Regions from separate parts of the Pelosinus baikalensis genome, predicted to be linked through region 4. Evidence: riboswitches for the same ligand, from Rfam matches in the RefSeq annotation. Region 4 holds a riboswitch; each other region holds the start of a gene.
What was found. Region 4 has a riboswitch for cyclic di-GMP ahead of LMF89_RS20885 (HD-GYP domain-containing protein). Riboswitches for the same ligand answer to the same signal wherever they lie in the genome.
Positions count from the first base shown of each region.

Region 1 (4,047 bases), on a different contig from region 4:
CGATGAACAAACTCAGTGCTCGCTAGCAGATTGTGCCGCAGCAACCCAAAACATGTTGCTTGCAGCGGAAGCCCTTGGCTTAGGTGCTTGCTGGATTAATTTTGGCCTTTTTATCTTTGATGGTGAGGAAAGTGCGCATTATAAGCAGCTTTTGAAAGTTCCTGAAGGATTCAGACCTTTCTATTCAGTGGCGCTGGGCTATAGAAAAGGCGAGGTACCTAAGGCTGCACAAAGAAAAGAGCAAGTTGTAATTTTCATATGATATTGCAAACTAGTTAAGTTAATGGCATGAGGAGGAAGATATTTTTAGATTCCGACAATAATATTCGATAAACATGAGAGGCATGTGTTTATTCTGCCGGCTCCAGAAAGAAGATTCGCCTTCTTATAAAAAATCTCGCCACCTTTCTGGCAGCAACTCCCGAGTAGGTGGGGTCATTCTTGCTAATAAATGTAAGTAAGGAGGAAGAAGCCTGAGATATTCTGGGAAAGCTTTACTCTCGAAGCAAATGCCGCCGGATATTTTTGCGCAAAAAGTGCTGGATGCCGTTCGCCAGAAACGAGGTAATTATTGCTATACCGAGTCGCAATAAACTATTCTGGTGGTTTGACCGTCTATTTCCCGAATGGAATTTACGGTTGACGCAAAAGAAAGTGGCCGAATATTTCCGGTAGGGATAGTAAACTATACTCTCTTCATCCGCTCCGTTCAGCCAGCGTTGTATCCTGCCGGGAGCTGTTTATAAACCTCCCTACCCCTACAAAGAATCTGAAAGATTGATTGCAACAGTAAATAAAATAATAGAGATGGCTGCCAAGAAGAATATCATCATTGTATATATCTAGCCGGTATATGGCTACTGAACGAAACTGTTACCGCTTTCATATTATTGGGGGGAGCTATGGTTGTTACTGGGGTTTATTTGACCAACAAGTTTAAGGTTGTTGTCATTAGTTCCCAATCTAATTAGATGTGCAGTAGTCAATATGTATCAGTTCCCAGTATAAGCGGGATTTTTAGCTAGAGCTGCTCTTGTGCAAGAGCCAAATCATCCGGTTTATCGTTCGTGGCGACATATTCGTAAGTATGGGGGACGTCCATTGAAAGAGGACTGATATACTAACATGCAAATGTTTTGTTGGCTCCGAGCTGAATTGATGGCGAACTTCGGCTAGGCAACAACTCCCTAGGGCCTACCGAGTAGTAGGGGGAATGACTGGATAAATGTCGATTATATAGCAACAAAAAGCTCCGCTCAGCCTGTTCAGGCAATAGAAATGTTCAACTCCAATCATATTAAGCATGAAAAATATTGATATGGCCATTGAGGAGACGTTTAACAATAAAGGTAGATTTATCTCAGTGTTTTAGCAAGTCAAGTAGTGGTAAATCAATCATTATTGCCAGCACAGAGGGTAACTAATCTATACCTAGTTATGATGATATAAAGATCGGATTAAATATCAAAAGGAAGGGACTGGTGGAAAGTGAATGACGGAATTAACAAGATTATAGAGCAAAATATTAAAAGGGCAATGAAACAGGGAGCATTCAACGATTTACCCGGCCAGGGCAAACCTTTGCAACTTACTGATCTCACGTTTGTTCCTCCGGAACAGCGTGGAGCATTTTTGGTTATGCAGAATTCAGGCTCGTTGCCGCCGGAAATGGAGTTGCGCAAAGAAATTACCAGTTTGGAAGAAGAGTTGCAAACTGCTGCTGGGGAAGAAAAAGCTGTTATACAGAAAAAGCTTACGGAAAAGAAAATGTTTTATGACGTTCTGATGGAACGAAGAAAACGCTAGAAATTGAAATAAACGGTTAGTTTTTCAAGATACTGATTAGATGGGTAGCTTCTCTTATTGACATAACGATAAAATATGTTACAATTTCAAGTTATCATTTTTCATAGGGACAAGGAACCTGTCTTGTGTCCCTATACGCTGCATTTCTACGTTCATTGACGAAACAGGTTATAGGGTGTAGAATAGACAATATCGAAAAGAATATTTTGGCAAACCAATTGAAAAGTTGGGACGCAAAGCTATGGGTCTAAAGACGAGTTGTCTATGATTGCCAGGTTGCTAGTGAATCATAAATTAAGTGAATCGTGATGAGTTAATTAGCACTTGCCTTGGGCGGGTGCTATTTTTTATGGCGGGATAGGTAGGTTCAATATAGTAAGTTGGCAATTTTGAAGATAAGTGAAAAATGGATGGGGGAGAATTTTTTTTATGAATTTGCTTACATGGGTGAAGAAAAGTATTCAGGTAAAGGTTACAGCTGTTTTAGTAATTGGGCTATTAGTAACATTAAGCATTCTAGGAGTATGTAATTTCTACAATGCAAAAAGTATATTGGTTTCAGATGCTGAGGAGGATCTTGTCCATCGAGCAAATGCCTATGCTGAAGACATTGGGACGTGGAAAGATACTCGTGAAATTGAGGTTTCCATATTGGCAACGAATCAAAGTGTTGTTAACGGAGATACGCAGGGGGCACTTGCTTATTTAAAAGAAGAGACCAAACGAAATCCTATTTATTCACGGTTTTGGCTTGTAGATGCAAAGGGGCAATCCATTCATACATCAGGGGATAGAACAAATATCGCTGATCGTGAATATTTTAAACAGGTCATGTCAACTGGCAAAGCGACAACTACCGATCCAATTATTTCTAAGGCTGATGGTAAATTGGTGGTATCTGTGGTTGCGCCAATCAAAAAGAATAACCAGATTATAGGGGCTCTTGGCGGTACAGTGCCTATTGATGCTCTCATTTCACGTATTAATCAAATTAAGGTTGCACAAAGTGGTTATGCCTACGTAATTCAGGGTGATGGTTTAACCATCATTCATCCTGATAAAGACCAAATAATGAAGACAAATATATTAAAGGATCCTAATGCAAATGATCAACTTAAAAATGTAATTAATAAAATGGTAAATGCAGAAACCGGAACTGGTAATTACGTAGACGAGGGCATTACGAAGTACATTGCTTTCGCTCCTATTCCTGGAACTCATTGGAGCTTGGGGATCAATGTACCGGAACAAGAAATTCTTGTAAAATTGGCCCCCTTTCTAAGAGCCTCCTTTATTACAATCGGTTTGATTCTTATTGCTGCTTGTGGTTTTGGTATTCTGGTTTCAAGGAATATAACAAAGCCGATTATAAGAATGAATAAAGCAATTGAAAAAATGGCAGAAGGTGACTTAACCTTACAAGTAGCTGCTCTAGGTATGACGGCAGCACAGAGTGCCGATGGTAAAGACGAATTAGATGCAATGGAGATCCATTTTGATACTATGGTAAAAAAAATACGCAGTTTGGTTCAACAAATTGCTACTTCAGCAGAACTGGTAGCAGCATCTTCCGAGGAACTTACGGCAAGCGCAGAACAATCTTCTGTAGCTGCCAATCAAATAGCTGAAACGATAACGGAAGTATCTTCAGGCAGTACGTTTCAAATGCAAGCAGTAGATGTTGCAGAGGATGCTGTTGAAAAGATGTCTGCTAGTATACAACAGGTAGCTGCTCACTCTGGTAATGTAGCAGCTACTGCTGAAAAGACTGCGCTTGCTGCTCAAGATGGTGGTAAGGCAATAGAAGATACTACGAAACAGATGGAGAATATTGAGAAAACAGTAATGAACTCAGCTCAGGTAGTCGAGAAACTTGGCAATCGTTCAAAAGAGATTGGTCAAATTGTGGATACCATTGCTGGAATTGCTGGTCAAACAAATCTCCTTGCATTGAATGCTGCAATCGAGGCAGCACGTGCTGGTGAACAGGGCAGAGGGTTCGCTGTGGTAGCGGAAGAAGTTCGAAAACTAGCTGAACAATCTCAGGACGCAGCAAAACATATTGCAGTACTAATTGGTGAAATTCAAGGTGATACTGAAAAAGCAGTTAACGTAATGGCCGAGGGGACGAATGAAGTCAAGCGAGGTTCAGAAGTAGTTCATATTGCAGGCAAGGCTTTCGGGGAGATATTGAAATTAATTGAACAGGTTTCCAATCAAATCCGAGATATTTCTGCTGCA
Region 1 is NZ_JAJHJB010000024.1:28,954-33,000, forward strand. It holds gene LMF89_RS16100 (nitroreductase family protein) at 1-262, shown strand, start outside; gene LMF89_RS16105 (DnaJ family domain-containing protein) at 1,489-1,806, shown strand; cyclic di-GMP riboswitch class I at 2,005-2,090, shown strand; gene LMF89_RS16110 (methyl-accepting chemotaxis protein) at 2,236-4,047, shown strand, end outside.
Region 1: another riboswitch for cyclic di-GMP. It lies ahead of LMF89_RS16110 (methyl-accepting chemotaxis protein); the one in region 4 lies ahead of LMF89_RS20885 (HD-GYP domain-containing protein).

Region 2 (4,047 bases), on a different contig from region 4:
ATCACTACAGTCGTCTTTGCATTTAGCATTGCACAGTATAATGAAAAATTTAAAATGTATTCTGAAGAAAATAAAGGAGAGTCTGAGACAAAAAATATAATAAAGGAAGCTGAATCTTCAGAATATGGAGTGTTATGGGAAAAACCAGAAATCATAATAGCTGCAGCCGTACCAATACCTATTGTAGCTAGCTCTTCTGTAAGGTCTGTGATGCCAAAGGAAGATGATGCTAATAATGTAATGGCTTTAGAAACTGAAGTGTTATCTGTTGATATAGCAGTTTCTGACATACATATAGTAGACCAGCTAGATCCTGCTTCCACATCAGAGAAACAAATTGTCAAACTAATAGACAAGAATGAAGAGCTAGAAGAGGTCTATGAGCTGAAAGATGAAAATCAGAATGTGGAGTTAGAGGAGAAAAGTGAGATGGTACAAGTTGAAGATGAATTACAGGTGCCCATTAATGTGTTTGACTCTTCTTCAAAGGATTTAGACGGTTTAATTGATTCTGCATTTATATATAAAGAACAGCGCAATTTCATTCAAGCCCTTAAGGTTTTTCGCCAAGCTTTGATTTTATATCCGAATAGTGAAGCGGCACCATTTTTGGTAATGGAAATCGGCACTATATTAAAAAATAGTGGTCAATATAATGAAGCAATTCACGTTTTTTGTGAGGGCAGAAAGCTTCCAGGAGTACAAAAAAACACTATGTTTGATTTGGAATTCATTAAAACAATTGCCTATTTACGTATAGTAAAGAATATTTTACTTCAGAATCGCTTAGGGGATATTTCTTTTAAGAATATTCCGGGGACCGTACTAAAAGAAATTGATTCTGAATTTCGCGAGTGGCGAAATTCTACGTAAATCTACAATATACTTCTAAATAGCACAATTGGGATGTGTAAAAATAAATGATGAACTTCTGTTGACGTTATATTTCATATTATATAGAATTAAACAAAATGAATATTTAGCAAACTCATCCAAAGGTGGGGACGCAAAGCTATGGGTCTAAGGGATATATATATCCTATGATTGCCAGGTTGCCGATTCAATTAAGAATTGTAATTAGCACAGTGCATTATAGGTAGGTGCTATTTTTTATGTATTTTTCTAAATTAGCGACTAGATTAGTAAATTATAGTCAATCAATAGAGATACTAATAGCGGGAAATTTAGAACGATTGGTAAGAATACAGAGGTAAAATGCTCTTGGCGAAGTGGGAAGAGTGCTATAAATAAGGTTAAGAAATTGACTAACTGCTTCGATGAATGATAAGAGGATATTAAATGATAATTAAGGGGCGCTATTCATGAAAAAAAGTGTTGAAATTATTGGATTGCCAGTTATTAGCATCGTTGAGGGTACAGAGCTTGGAACAGTTAAAAGTCTTCTTATTAATCCTGCAGATGGATCTGTAACGATACTAATTGATGATTCCAAATGGTATTGGGGGGCTAAATTTTTGCCTTTGGCAGCTGCTACTGGGTTAGGAGAATACGCAATAACGATAGAGAATAGTGATGCAATATTAACGTTAACAGATGCACCGGAAGTTGAGAAGCTAATTGTGGCTGATCTAAAAATTATTGGGACTAAAGTGCTGACTAAAAATGGTCGAATTCAAGGTAAAGTAACGGAGTTTTTTGTTGATAATTCAGGGAAAATTGTATCTTGTGAAATAGAGGATCTTAATGGTGGAACTACGAGCATTGAGGCAAAGCAAATTTTAACTTTTGGTAAAGACGTGCTTTTTGTTTCAGATGATCATGAAACGGTAGCAGAAAGATCAACAACTACTAATATTGCAATACCTCCAGTAAGCACTTCTGTAGCTTCTGAAGTGAAACCACCTGTTATTCAAGTTAAAGAACCAGAAGATGTAAAGGTAGCTGCTAATGATGATTCTGCTAGAAAGTTTGACGAAAAAAATCGTAAATACTTACTTGGTAAAAAAGCTAGTCGCCGTATTGAAACTGATAATGGTATGTTAATCGTAGAGGAAGGTGGTGAAATTACTGAGGAAGTGTTGCAAAAAGCAAAACTAACGGGTAGTTTTGTAGAATTAACAATGAATATTCAATAAAATAAAAATCGATATCTCTCCAATTATGGTGGTTTTTATTATCATGTTACGAACAAATCCCCGCTATTGGCGGGGATTTGCTCTCTTGCTAGCTAATCGAATAATTGGAATGGAGTTACTAACTATGAAAATTACAATAAATCATCGTGCTAAAAATATAATGCTTTTTCTTAGCATTATTATATTATTTAGCTTAACTGGATTCATTGCCACCACTACAGCGTTTGATGTCAGTGATAGTATCTATGAAGGTGTTTTTATAGGCGATATTCCTGTGGGGGGACTATCAATTGATGAAGCAAAAAGTGAAATTATTATAAATATCAAAAATCAAATAGCTAATTCACCAAATTATTTAACGTATAAGACGCAAAAATGGCCGATTAATGCAAATGACATTGATCTAGAAATCAATGCAGATGATCTTGTGCAGCAAGCTTATAATATAGGTCGTCTTGGCAATATAGCTAAACGTTTACAAGAAAAATTTATAGCTGTAAATTATGGATATACGATTCCGTTGTCTTTACATTATAATCATGTTAAGTTAGAAGCAATTCTTAATAGAATTGCAGATTCTATCAATAGTAACCCAGAAGATGCTTCACTGATATATCAAAATTCGAATGTTAATATTCAGCCTGAAAAAAATGGTCATAAAGTTGATTTAGAAAAAACCTGGCTTGATTTAAATGCTATTATACATACTTGTATTCCTTTTACTCTTGAATTAACGGTTAATGAAATAACTCCTAAAATTTCATTGAAGGATTTAGCTGAAGTTGATAGTTTACTTTCTATATACACCACAGAGTTTGATCCTTATAATGAAAATCGTTCTAAAAATATTAGCCTTGCTGCTAAGAATGTGAATCACATTTTAGTTTGTCCAGATGAAGTTTTTTCTTTCAATAAAAATGTAGGGGAACGTCTATCGGAAAATGGTTACAAGGAAGCTCCTGTTCTTGTTGATGGTAAACTAGTTTTGGATTGGGGTGGAGGTGTATGTCAAGTAAGTAGTACTTTATATAACGCAGCGTTATTAGCGAATATGAGTATTGAAGAACGAACATCACATTTTCGCCCGCCAGCCTATGTCCCTTTAGGGCAAGATGCTGCTGTTGCAGATAACCTTTTGGATTTTAAATTTAAAAATACAACAGATTCTAATATTTATATTACGACAGAGATTCTAGACAGGGAGATTATCGTCCAAATTTTTGGAAAAAATAATCCTTCTCTTTCAGATATACGGATTATCAGTAAGAATAAAAAAGTGTTAGAACCTAATACGATTATTAAGCAAGATCCCGCTCTTGAATTAGGAAGCCAAGTAGTAGAGTACGCAGGAGAAAAAGGCTTTCAGATTACGACCTATAGGATTGTATTTGCTAATGGACAAGAAGTTAAACGAGAGCATTTGGCTTATGATGAATTTAAGGCGGAAGATAAAATAGTGCGGATTGGTACTAAAATGTTATCGAGTCAGTTAACCAAGTAATGAATAAAAAGTAATACCTTCTGTTTAGCAAGCGGAAGGCATTACTTTTTATTATATTTGGTGCATAACAACAAAAGGAGCTATTAATAATAAGAAAGCTAGGAGAGATACCTTTTCCTATTTGTCTGTGGTAATATGTAGTATAATCAGTAGTGTCCCACAAAAAACAGTGAATTACTAGACGATTAGTTATCTTAATCGAGCTAGCAAAATGGAATAGGACCGAAGGAGTGTGAAATAATTGACAACTATATATGGAGAGGTCAGTGGTATACGAAAAAGTATTATTAATAGGCTTGAAGAATTATATGAATTTACTATTCCCTTTGGGCAAGTCATAACAAGTGAATTAGCTCAAAATTTAATCGATTTGACAGATGATCTAAAGCGTGAACTTGTTGTATATATTACCAGAAAAGGACAAGTTACTTGTGTAGCAGTTGGCGATGT
Region 2 is NZ_JAJHJB010000003.1:142,277-146,323, reverse strand. It holds gene LMF89_RS03720 (tetratricopeptide repeat protein) at 1-873, shown strand, start outside; cyclic di-GMP riboswitch class I at 972-1,060, shown strand; gene LMF89_RS03715 (PRC-barrel domain-containing protein) at 1,323-2,096, shown strand; gene LMF89_RS03710 (VanW family protein) at 2,221-3,597, shown strand; gene hflX (GTPase HflX) at 3,839-4,047, shown strand, end outside.
Region 2: another riboswitch for cyclic di-GMP. It lies ahead of LMF89_RS03715 (PRC-barrel domain-containing protein); the one in region 4 lies ahead of LMF89_RS20885 (HD-GYP domain-containing protein).

Region 3 (4,047 bases), on a different contig from region 4:
AATATAAAATGTCCCCTACAGAGCAGACACTAAAAAAGTCTCCCCTGTAGGGTCTTTTTATGTATTATAGAAAGGTTTTTTATATTCAGTATGATTTTCTACATTCTAAATTGTCTAACAATCCCTTGAAGTTCTTCTGCCATTTTAGCTAATGCTTGGCTGGATGCAGCAATTTCTTCCATAGATGCCGACTGCTCTTCTGTGGCGGCAGAAACGGTTTGTGTCCTGCCAACCGTTTCTTGACTAATCGTATCAATGTCGTGTACCGATTCCACAATTCGCTTACTGCCAGACGCCATTTCTTCAATAGAAGTTGAAGTCTCTTTTATATGCATCGTTAATTGGTCAATGAGTGCTGATATATCCCTAAAAGCTTGCCCTGCGGTATTAACCACTTGTGCTCCTACATTAACCTCATGGCTGCCTTCCGTCATCGCAACCACTGCTTCTTCGGTATCCGACTGGGTTTCCGTAATTAAATTGGCAATTTTCTTGGCTGCTTCTTGGGATTGCTCTGCCAACTTACGAACTTCCTCCGCAACAACAGCAAAGCCCCTGCCATGTTCACCTGCTCGTGCCGCTTCAATAGCAGCATTTAGCGCCAGAAGGTTGGTTTGAGCAGAAATTCCGGATATCGTATCGACAATCTGTCCAATTTCTTTGGATCGTTCTCCCAATCTCGTCACCACTTGAGCTGACTTAGTCACCGTTTTCTCTACGATTTCCATCTGACTAATTGCCGCATTTACGGCTTGTGTACCATCTTGGGTAGCTTTAGAGGTTTGATCGGATACGCCACTTATGATCGCTGAATTCTCGGCAACTTTCTCAATGCCTGCAGAAAGCTGCTGTACTACAACAGTCGTAACATTCACTGCACTTGCCTGCTGTTCAGCTCCTTGGGCTACTTCACTAATCGTCGCTGCTACTTGATTCGTAGCTTGAGCCGATTGCTCTGCGCTTGCTGTCAGCTCTTCTGACGAGGCAGCAACTTGCTCAGATGAAGATGCTACCTGGCGTACCAAACGCTGCAAGCTGCTAGCCATGCTATTTAATCCGACCCCAATATCACCAATTTCATCCTGGTCTACCACATTAATACTCTCTACCCCAAGATTTCCTTTTTCGATCTCATTTAGAAACATGCAAACGGATTTTAGCCTTCTGGCAATTGCATTGGATAATCTCCAACCTAAGAACAGGCAGAGTAGAACAAAAAATCCTGTTAATGTGAAAATAACGATTCCCGCAAATCCAGCATACTCTTGTCCCTTACGATTCGCCTTTTCACTTTTATCTGACATGAAGTCAGCTAACTCTTTAAGAGTTGAATTGACAATTTCCAGTTTGCCGGCTGCCTGCTGGGTGAAGTAAGCATATGCTTCCTGCTTGCGCCCTTGCTGAGATAATTCGATAGCTTTTTGACGCTCTGTTCGATATTGACCGATTGCTTCTTTTAGCACTACTAACTTTTCCCGTTCGAAGGACCCCAAATTTTGGCTTTCATATGCCTTTAATGTTTGGTCTGTTTCCGTCGACAACGATTTCATCTGAGTGACCAAGACATCTTCTCTTGCTTTATCAAGATTACCAAAAATCATTTCCAGAATCATTCCATGGACGGCTCTAAAATTATGTCGAGTCTCATTTAGCCTTTTAATCGACAACAGATTTTCACTATACATAATTTTCATTTCGTTACTCATTGTGTTTATATAATAATATCCGATAGAACCAACTAAAAGTGTTGCCATTGATATTATTAAAATGATTGCAAGTATTTTCCCCTTAACCTTTAGCTTCACGTAAACCTCCTGAAATATGTAAAATGTAAAAAATATAGCACCAGTCTAAGATACGCTGGTGCTAATTACAATTCTACATTGAATCGGCAACCTGGCAATCATAGGATATCTTCCCTTAGACCCACGGCTTTGCGTCCTTATCTTTGGATAAGTTTGCCACAATATATTTTTCCATTTAATATTACATTATATTACATAAACTGTCAACATATGCCAAACTTTTTAGAACGTTAGGGATATATAATTATTTACTATGTTTTCGACTCAAAAGAAAAGCTGTAATAACAGCCGTTAACGGTATAGAGCAAATAAGTCCGATACTTCCCGTGAGAGCCCTTGTAATTTCTGTTGCAACAATATTCAAATTCATAATGCGCATGAAAGACACATTATCTTGTGATGCGATCAAAAATACCAGCGGCAAAGAGCTGCCTGTATAAGCCAGGATCAAGGTATTTGCCATAGTTCCCATAACATCGCGTCCAACATTGATACCCGAGTTGAATATTTCTCTAAATCCATAATGAGGACAGGACTGTTTGATTTCATATTGAGTCGATGCAATGGATATGGTAACATCCATAACAGCACCTAATGATCCTAAAATAATGCCTGCAAATAATACTTCTTGGAAGTTCATAAAGGTGAGGGTCGTAACCTTTAGCATCATTGCTTCTTCACTATCTAACCCCGTCAGATGCATCCAAGAAATGGAGATAGCGGCTAATACACCGGCAATCAATACGCCACCAACGGTTCCTAAAATAGCACCCCAGGTCTTTGAGTTCCAGCCACTAATGGTAATTTGAGTAATGGCTGTAATCACTGCGCAAACAAGCATCGTGGCAATGATAAAGTTCCAATGGTAATTTAAGATCAAGGGAATCATACCTTTAAGAATAATAACTACTGAAAAGCAAATAACAAAAATAGTTTTGATGCCTATGGTCTTCCCTAGAATTAATAAGGATAAAATAAAAAGACCAACTAGAATATACGTGGGAAAAAGACGATTATAATCCGCAATATGATACTGTTTTTCATTTTGCACATCACTCACTGCAAGAATAATTTTATCACCAGGGCTGGGATTAATATCAAATAAAGGTTGATTCGTAATATAGTTAATGCTTTGCACTTGCTTGCCGGACTCTGCCCCTGATGTGAGCAGGATTGTAACTAAACTTTTACTGCTGATACCCACTTTTTTATTGGGTGCTACATCCAGTGATTGTATCGACAGCACTACACCATTCACATACTCAATTGGTTGTGTATTGTTGCCTGCCGCCAAGACAGGCACCGAACTAAAAAGTAGACAGGCTATGAGAGTCACTAGAATATATCTGGGAGAAATTCGCTGTAATTTCATAAAGATAATCTCCTTACTATTTTAAAATATAAGCTCTACGGTGTCGTTTGATGCTTTTAATCCTTGCATTTTAACACTTGTATTGAAAATATACAAGATCCTATTAATACTTCCAAGTAAATCTACTTAATAAATAAGACCCTACAGATTATTTTGTCTGTAGGATCTTATTTACATTTCACTTCATGCTTTTGCTAACTGTATGGTCTCGATAAATTGTTTGGCCTTTGTTGTAATAGAAGTATAATCGCCAGTTTTGGCTCCTCCAGTAAGATTACTACCTACCCCCACTGCTACGCAGCCAGCCGTAATCCATTCCTTCCACTACATCCCTAATGGACATTGCACCCGGCATTATTGGCACGCGATACCGATTGCATAGTTTAACAGTGTCTACATTCAGACAAGGAGACACAACATCTATAAACGAAATTTGGAAACAATTACCTGCAATTCACCCGCCATATTTGCTAAGGCTTGGCTGGAAGATGCAATTTCCTCCATAGAAGCAGATTGTTCTTCTGTTGCCGCCGAAATGGTCTGGGTATCTCCTGCTGTATCACCTGCTATGCTTTTCACACTATCTACAGAAGAAACAACATCACCGCTGGAAATGGAAAGTTTCTCAGCAGCTGTACCAATATCCTGTATCTGACCATTTAGCTGCTGAATCATTGTAGTAATAGCATGAAATCGCTCACCAGCACTCGTAATAATCTCTGTGCCTTTCGATGCTTCAATTGTTCCTTGATTCATGGCTGCTACTGCTTTACCAGTCTCTGCTTGGATGTCGCGGATGATGACAGCGATCCTTTGCGCTGCTTCTTGCGACTGCTCAGCTAACTTTCGGACTTCATCCGCTACCACTGC
Region 3 is NZ_JAJHJB010000002.1:303,746-307,792, forward strand. It holds gene LMF89_RS26130 (methyl-accepting chemotaxis protein) at 99-1,805, opposite strand; cyclic di-GMP riboswitch class I at 1,888-1,973, opposite strand; gene LMF89_RS02920 (YibE/F family protein) at 2,050-3,177, opposite strand; partial or broken gene LMF89_RS02925 (beta/alpha barrel domain-containing protein) at 3,361-3,595, opposite strand; gene LMF89_RS02930 (methyl-accepting chemotaxis protein) at 3,598-4,047, opposite strand, start outside.
Region 3: another riboswitch for cyclic di-GMP. It lies ahead of LMF89_RS26130 (methyl-accepting chemotaxis protein); the one in region 4 lies ahead of LMF89_RS20885 (HD-GYP domain-containing protein).

Region 4 (4,047 bases):
AGTACTGATGAAGGGATTAGTAAATAGTAGTGATTTTCTGCGAGCAGTATTGCATAAAGGGGAAGGACTGCGTACTGGAAGGCTATTAAGTCATTTAGGTGCTTTTGAGGTTCCCGGTCAGAAAAAGCTTTTATTTATTACTGATGGAGGTATGAATATTGCTCCTACCTTATTTGAAAAGAAGCAGATCTTGGTGAATGCAATATTGGCACTGCATGGAATGGGGATCGTGGTTCCTAATGTAGCATTGTTGACGGCCAATGAAGTAGTCAATGAAAAAATGCCTGCCACGTTAGATGCTAAGATTTTAGTAGAGATGAGAAGCAATGGAGATTTACCTGCTAGTCTGATAGAAGGACCGATTGCCCTTGATGTGGCAGTAAGTCAGAAAGCAGCCCAGTACAAAGGGATTGACAGTAAAATAGCAGGTAATGTTGATCTAATCATGGTACCTAATATTGAGACTGGTAATGCATTAGGAAAGTCTCTGATTTATTTTGCTAAAAGTAAAATGGCAGGTATTGTCCTAGGGGCAACACACCCCATTGTCATGACTTCACGATCTGAGACACCAGAGGGAAAGATGAATTCCATTGCCTTAGCTTGTCTGGTCAAGCCGTTAGGGTAGAATGTGAAAAAACGATATAAATAGAGGGAATCCTTGATGGACACAAGGATTCCCTCTATTTATATCGTTAGATATGGGATGCGCTTACAATGGAAAGATGGGCATTTTCTGCTAGGTTAATTTCTATAGGTGGAGAATAGGCGGTTCCATCAGGGTAGGCAATAAGACGGATCATCGGCTGGCGAGGGGTATTTTCCAATAAAGAGACTACAATAGCCTTTTCCCCTGTATTTAGCAAGACCTCCATTCCTGGAAAATACAAAGCCATCTTAGATAAGAATATTTTGCCGAAATGCTCGTCAAAAGCAGTTCCTAAACCAGAATGAATAATATCATATGCCTCTTCCAAATTCATAGCTTTACGGTATGGACGGCACCCTGTAATCGCTTCATACACGTCGGTAATTGCCAATAAACGGGCATAATTTAGAATTTCTTCGCCCTGAAGTCCTCGCGGATATCCTGTACCATCTATTTTTTCGTGATGCTGCCATGCCATGTGAGCAACAAGGCTTGATAATTCCCAGCGTTTTTTTACCAATAAATTAAATCCAGATTGTGGATGCTGCTTAATAATGCCAAATTCTTTTTCCGTTAAGCGATCCGGTTTATTGATGATTTTTTTATCGACGTTCATTTTGCCGACATCATGAAGTAGGGCACCACAGGTGATTTCTTTGATTTGGGGAATGGAAAAACTACAAGAATGAGCCAATAAAGCAGCATAAATAGCACAATTTAAGGAGTGATCTAAGGTATAGTCATCATGAGTTGCAATTCCAGTTAATTGGATGCTTATGGAGGGTTGAATAATTAATTCTTCAACGATATCAGAGGCAATAGAACTGATGGAGTCTATGGCAAAGGCTTCTTTATTATGAATTTTTTCCATAGTGGAACTTAATATAGAGAAGGCTCGTTGCTGAGTTTCTATAGATAAATATTCTGGAATCGCGATATCTGCATATCTTTCGTCGTGAATAAAGAGCGTTTTTACTTTCAACCTTCGTAACTTGTGAAGATAGACTTCCGTTAGCCTGACTCCTGAAGCAAGCAAGATATGTCCTTTTCTGCTGTAAAGGTTTCGTGCTAATATCATACCTGGGTGTACTTCCGTTAACCTAATCTGTCGCAAAATGAGAGCTCCTTTATTTTCAAAAAAATCAGTAATACATGCTTTACCTAGTATATACGAGGGAGAGAAATCACACAAAAAAAACTTAACCGCAGATATGAGGCAGTTAAGCTTTTCATCATATGCAGCGTGGCGATCATAGATTGTAAATCCTTAGACCCTATAGCTTTGCGTCCTTACCTTTCAGTAAGTTTGCCAATATATAATTTAAGAAAATAAGAATAATTGTAGTATTAAAACAAAATAATACCACATGAAAAGGGCGAATTATGTCGTAATTTGAAGAAAAATAAAAATAATTTTAGAGATTGGTATATTTTTTACGATATCATCATAGAAGTAAATAGTGGGTTTCTAACGTACGGGAGGCGGCTGTTATGCTATCACCCAGTTTGGAAGATTATTTAGAAGAATTATATCGCTTTTCTTTATATAATGATATTGTGCGGGTTACCGATATAAGCCGAAAATTGAATGTATCGCTGCCCTCTGTAAGTAAAGCGTTACGCAAATTAAAAGCTGGACAATATATAAATTATCAACGCTACGGTATTATTGATCTGACTGATAAAGGAAAAAAAACGGGAAACTTCTTAGTCGAGAGAAATAAGATATTGCAGGAATTTCTCACTTTGATTTGTGCTGATTGTGATATAGCAGCAGAAGCAGAGGCTATGGAGCATTATCTTTCTAAACAAACGATCAAATCGATTCAATTGCTCGTAAAATTTATGCAAAATCATACTGAATGTTATAATATTTTTTTAGAGCACGTGATGAATCAAGAAGAGAAGGAAGAGGAATGATTAACTATTCTAACATTGCTAAAATTAGTGCAGCCCACCAACAATCATTCGATGGGACAATTGCTGACTTTACTCGTAAAGATAGGGCAAAGCGTTATCGATATGCAGTGTCAGCAAGATGAAATAATGAGTAGTACTCCTTACTAAAACTAAAGCAGGCTGCTAAATTTAGTTCACAGCAGCCTGCTTTCTGTCTGTAATGACCATGCATTCTCTATACTAAGTTGAGCAATCGTGCTGACTGAGCTACTAAAAAGCATACCGTGAACGCAATGATAGTAGGAATCAGAAAAGTCAAAAAGGTCCACTTTTTACTGCCTGTTTCTTTATAAGCGGATAGCAAGGTTGTGGTGCAAGGCCAGTGAAGCAGGCAAAAGAGCATTGTGCAGACAGCAGTTAACCAAGTCCAGTTATTATTGATAAGTATATCCCGTAATTCCTCTAAGGTGCCATATTTCATCATTTGACCAGTTGATAAATAGCACATGAGAAGAATTGGCATAACGATTTCATTAGCAGGCAGACCTAGGATGAAGGCTAAAAGAATAAAACCGTCTAGGCCAATGGCGTAAGCAAAAGGCTGCAGCCAAGCTGCTAAATGACCAATGATGCTTATTTCGCCTATGTAAATATTGGCAAGCAGCCAGGTAATGGCACCTGCTGGTGCTGCCATGATAATTGCCCGTTTTAGGACGAAGATCGTGCGATCAATGAGAGAACGGTAAAAAATAGCGCCTAATTGGGGTTTGCGGTAAGGAGGCAGCTCTAAGACCATAGAAGAAGCTTCTCCCTTTAGCAGTGTGTGTGATAAAGCCCAAGATACAGTAAAAGTTATAAAAATTCCTAACACAACTAAGCTTGTTACTACTAGTGAGGCTACTGCAGTTTGTAATTCTGATACCACCATGCCGCCCATAAAAATAGTGGCGATCGCAATCAAGGTAGGAAATCGTCCATTGCATGGTACAAAGTTGTTAGTCAGCACAGCAATTAATCGTTCACGAGGAGAATCAATGATACGGCAGGAAACGACGCCAGCAGCATTACAGCCAAACCCCATGCACATGGTGAGAATTTGTTTGCCGCAAGCACGGCATTTCTTAAACATATTATCAAGATTAAAGGCGACTCTTGGCAAATATCCTAAATCTTCTAGCAGTGTGAACAAGGGAAAGAAGATTGCCATAGGTGGCAGCATAACCGCGATAACCCAAGCGAGACTTCGAAACATACCTAAGACTAATATACCAGTTAACCAAGAGGGGGTTCCTGCTAATTCAAACCAGATTAAAAGCTGATCCTGAAATGCAAAAAGCGTGTCGGCAATCATTTGCGAAGGAACGTTTGCCCCTGCAATCGTAATCCAGAAGATGATGCTAAGTAAAGTAAACATGATAGGATAACCAAATAATCGGGAAGTTAAGATATCGTCAAGTTTATGATCCCAGCTGCATGAATTAGTGGAATTTTTACTTACG
Region 4 is NZ_JAJHJB010000041.1:21,809-25,855, forward strand. It holds gene LMF89_RS20880 (phosphate acyltransferase) at 1-628, shown strand, start outside; gene LMF89_RS20885 (HD-GYP domain-containing protein) at 696-1,763, opposite strand; cyclic di-GMP riboswitch class I at 1,884-1,970, opposite strand; gene LMF89_RS20890 (metal-dependent transcriptional regulator) at 2,141-2,569, shown strand; gene LMF89_RS25935 (hypothetical protein) at 2,566-2,691, shown strand; gene LMF89_RS20895 (nucleoside recognition domain-containing protein) at 2,784-4,047, opposite strand, start outside.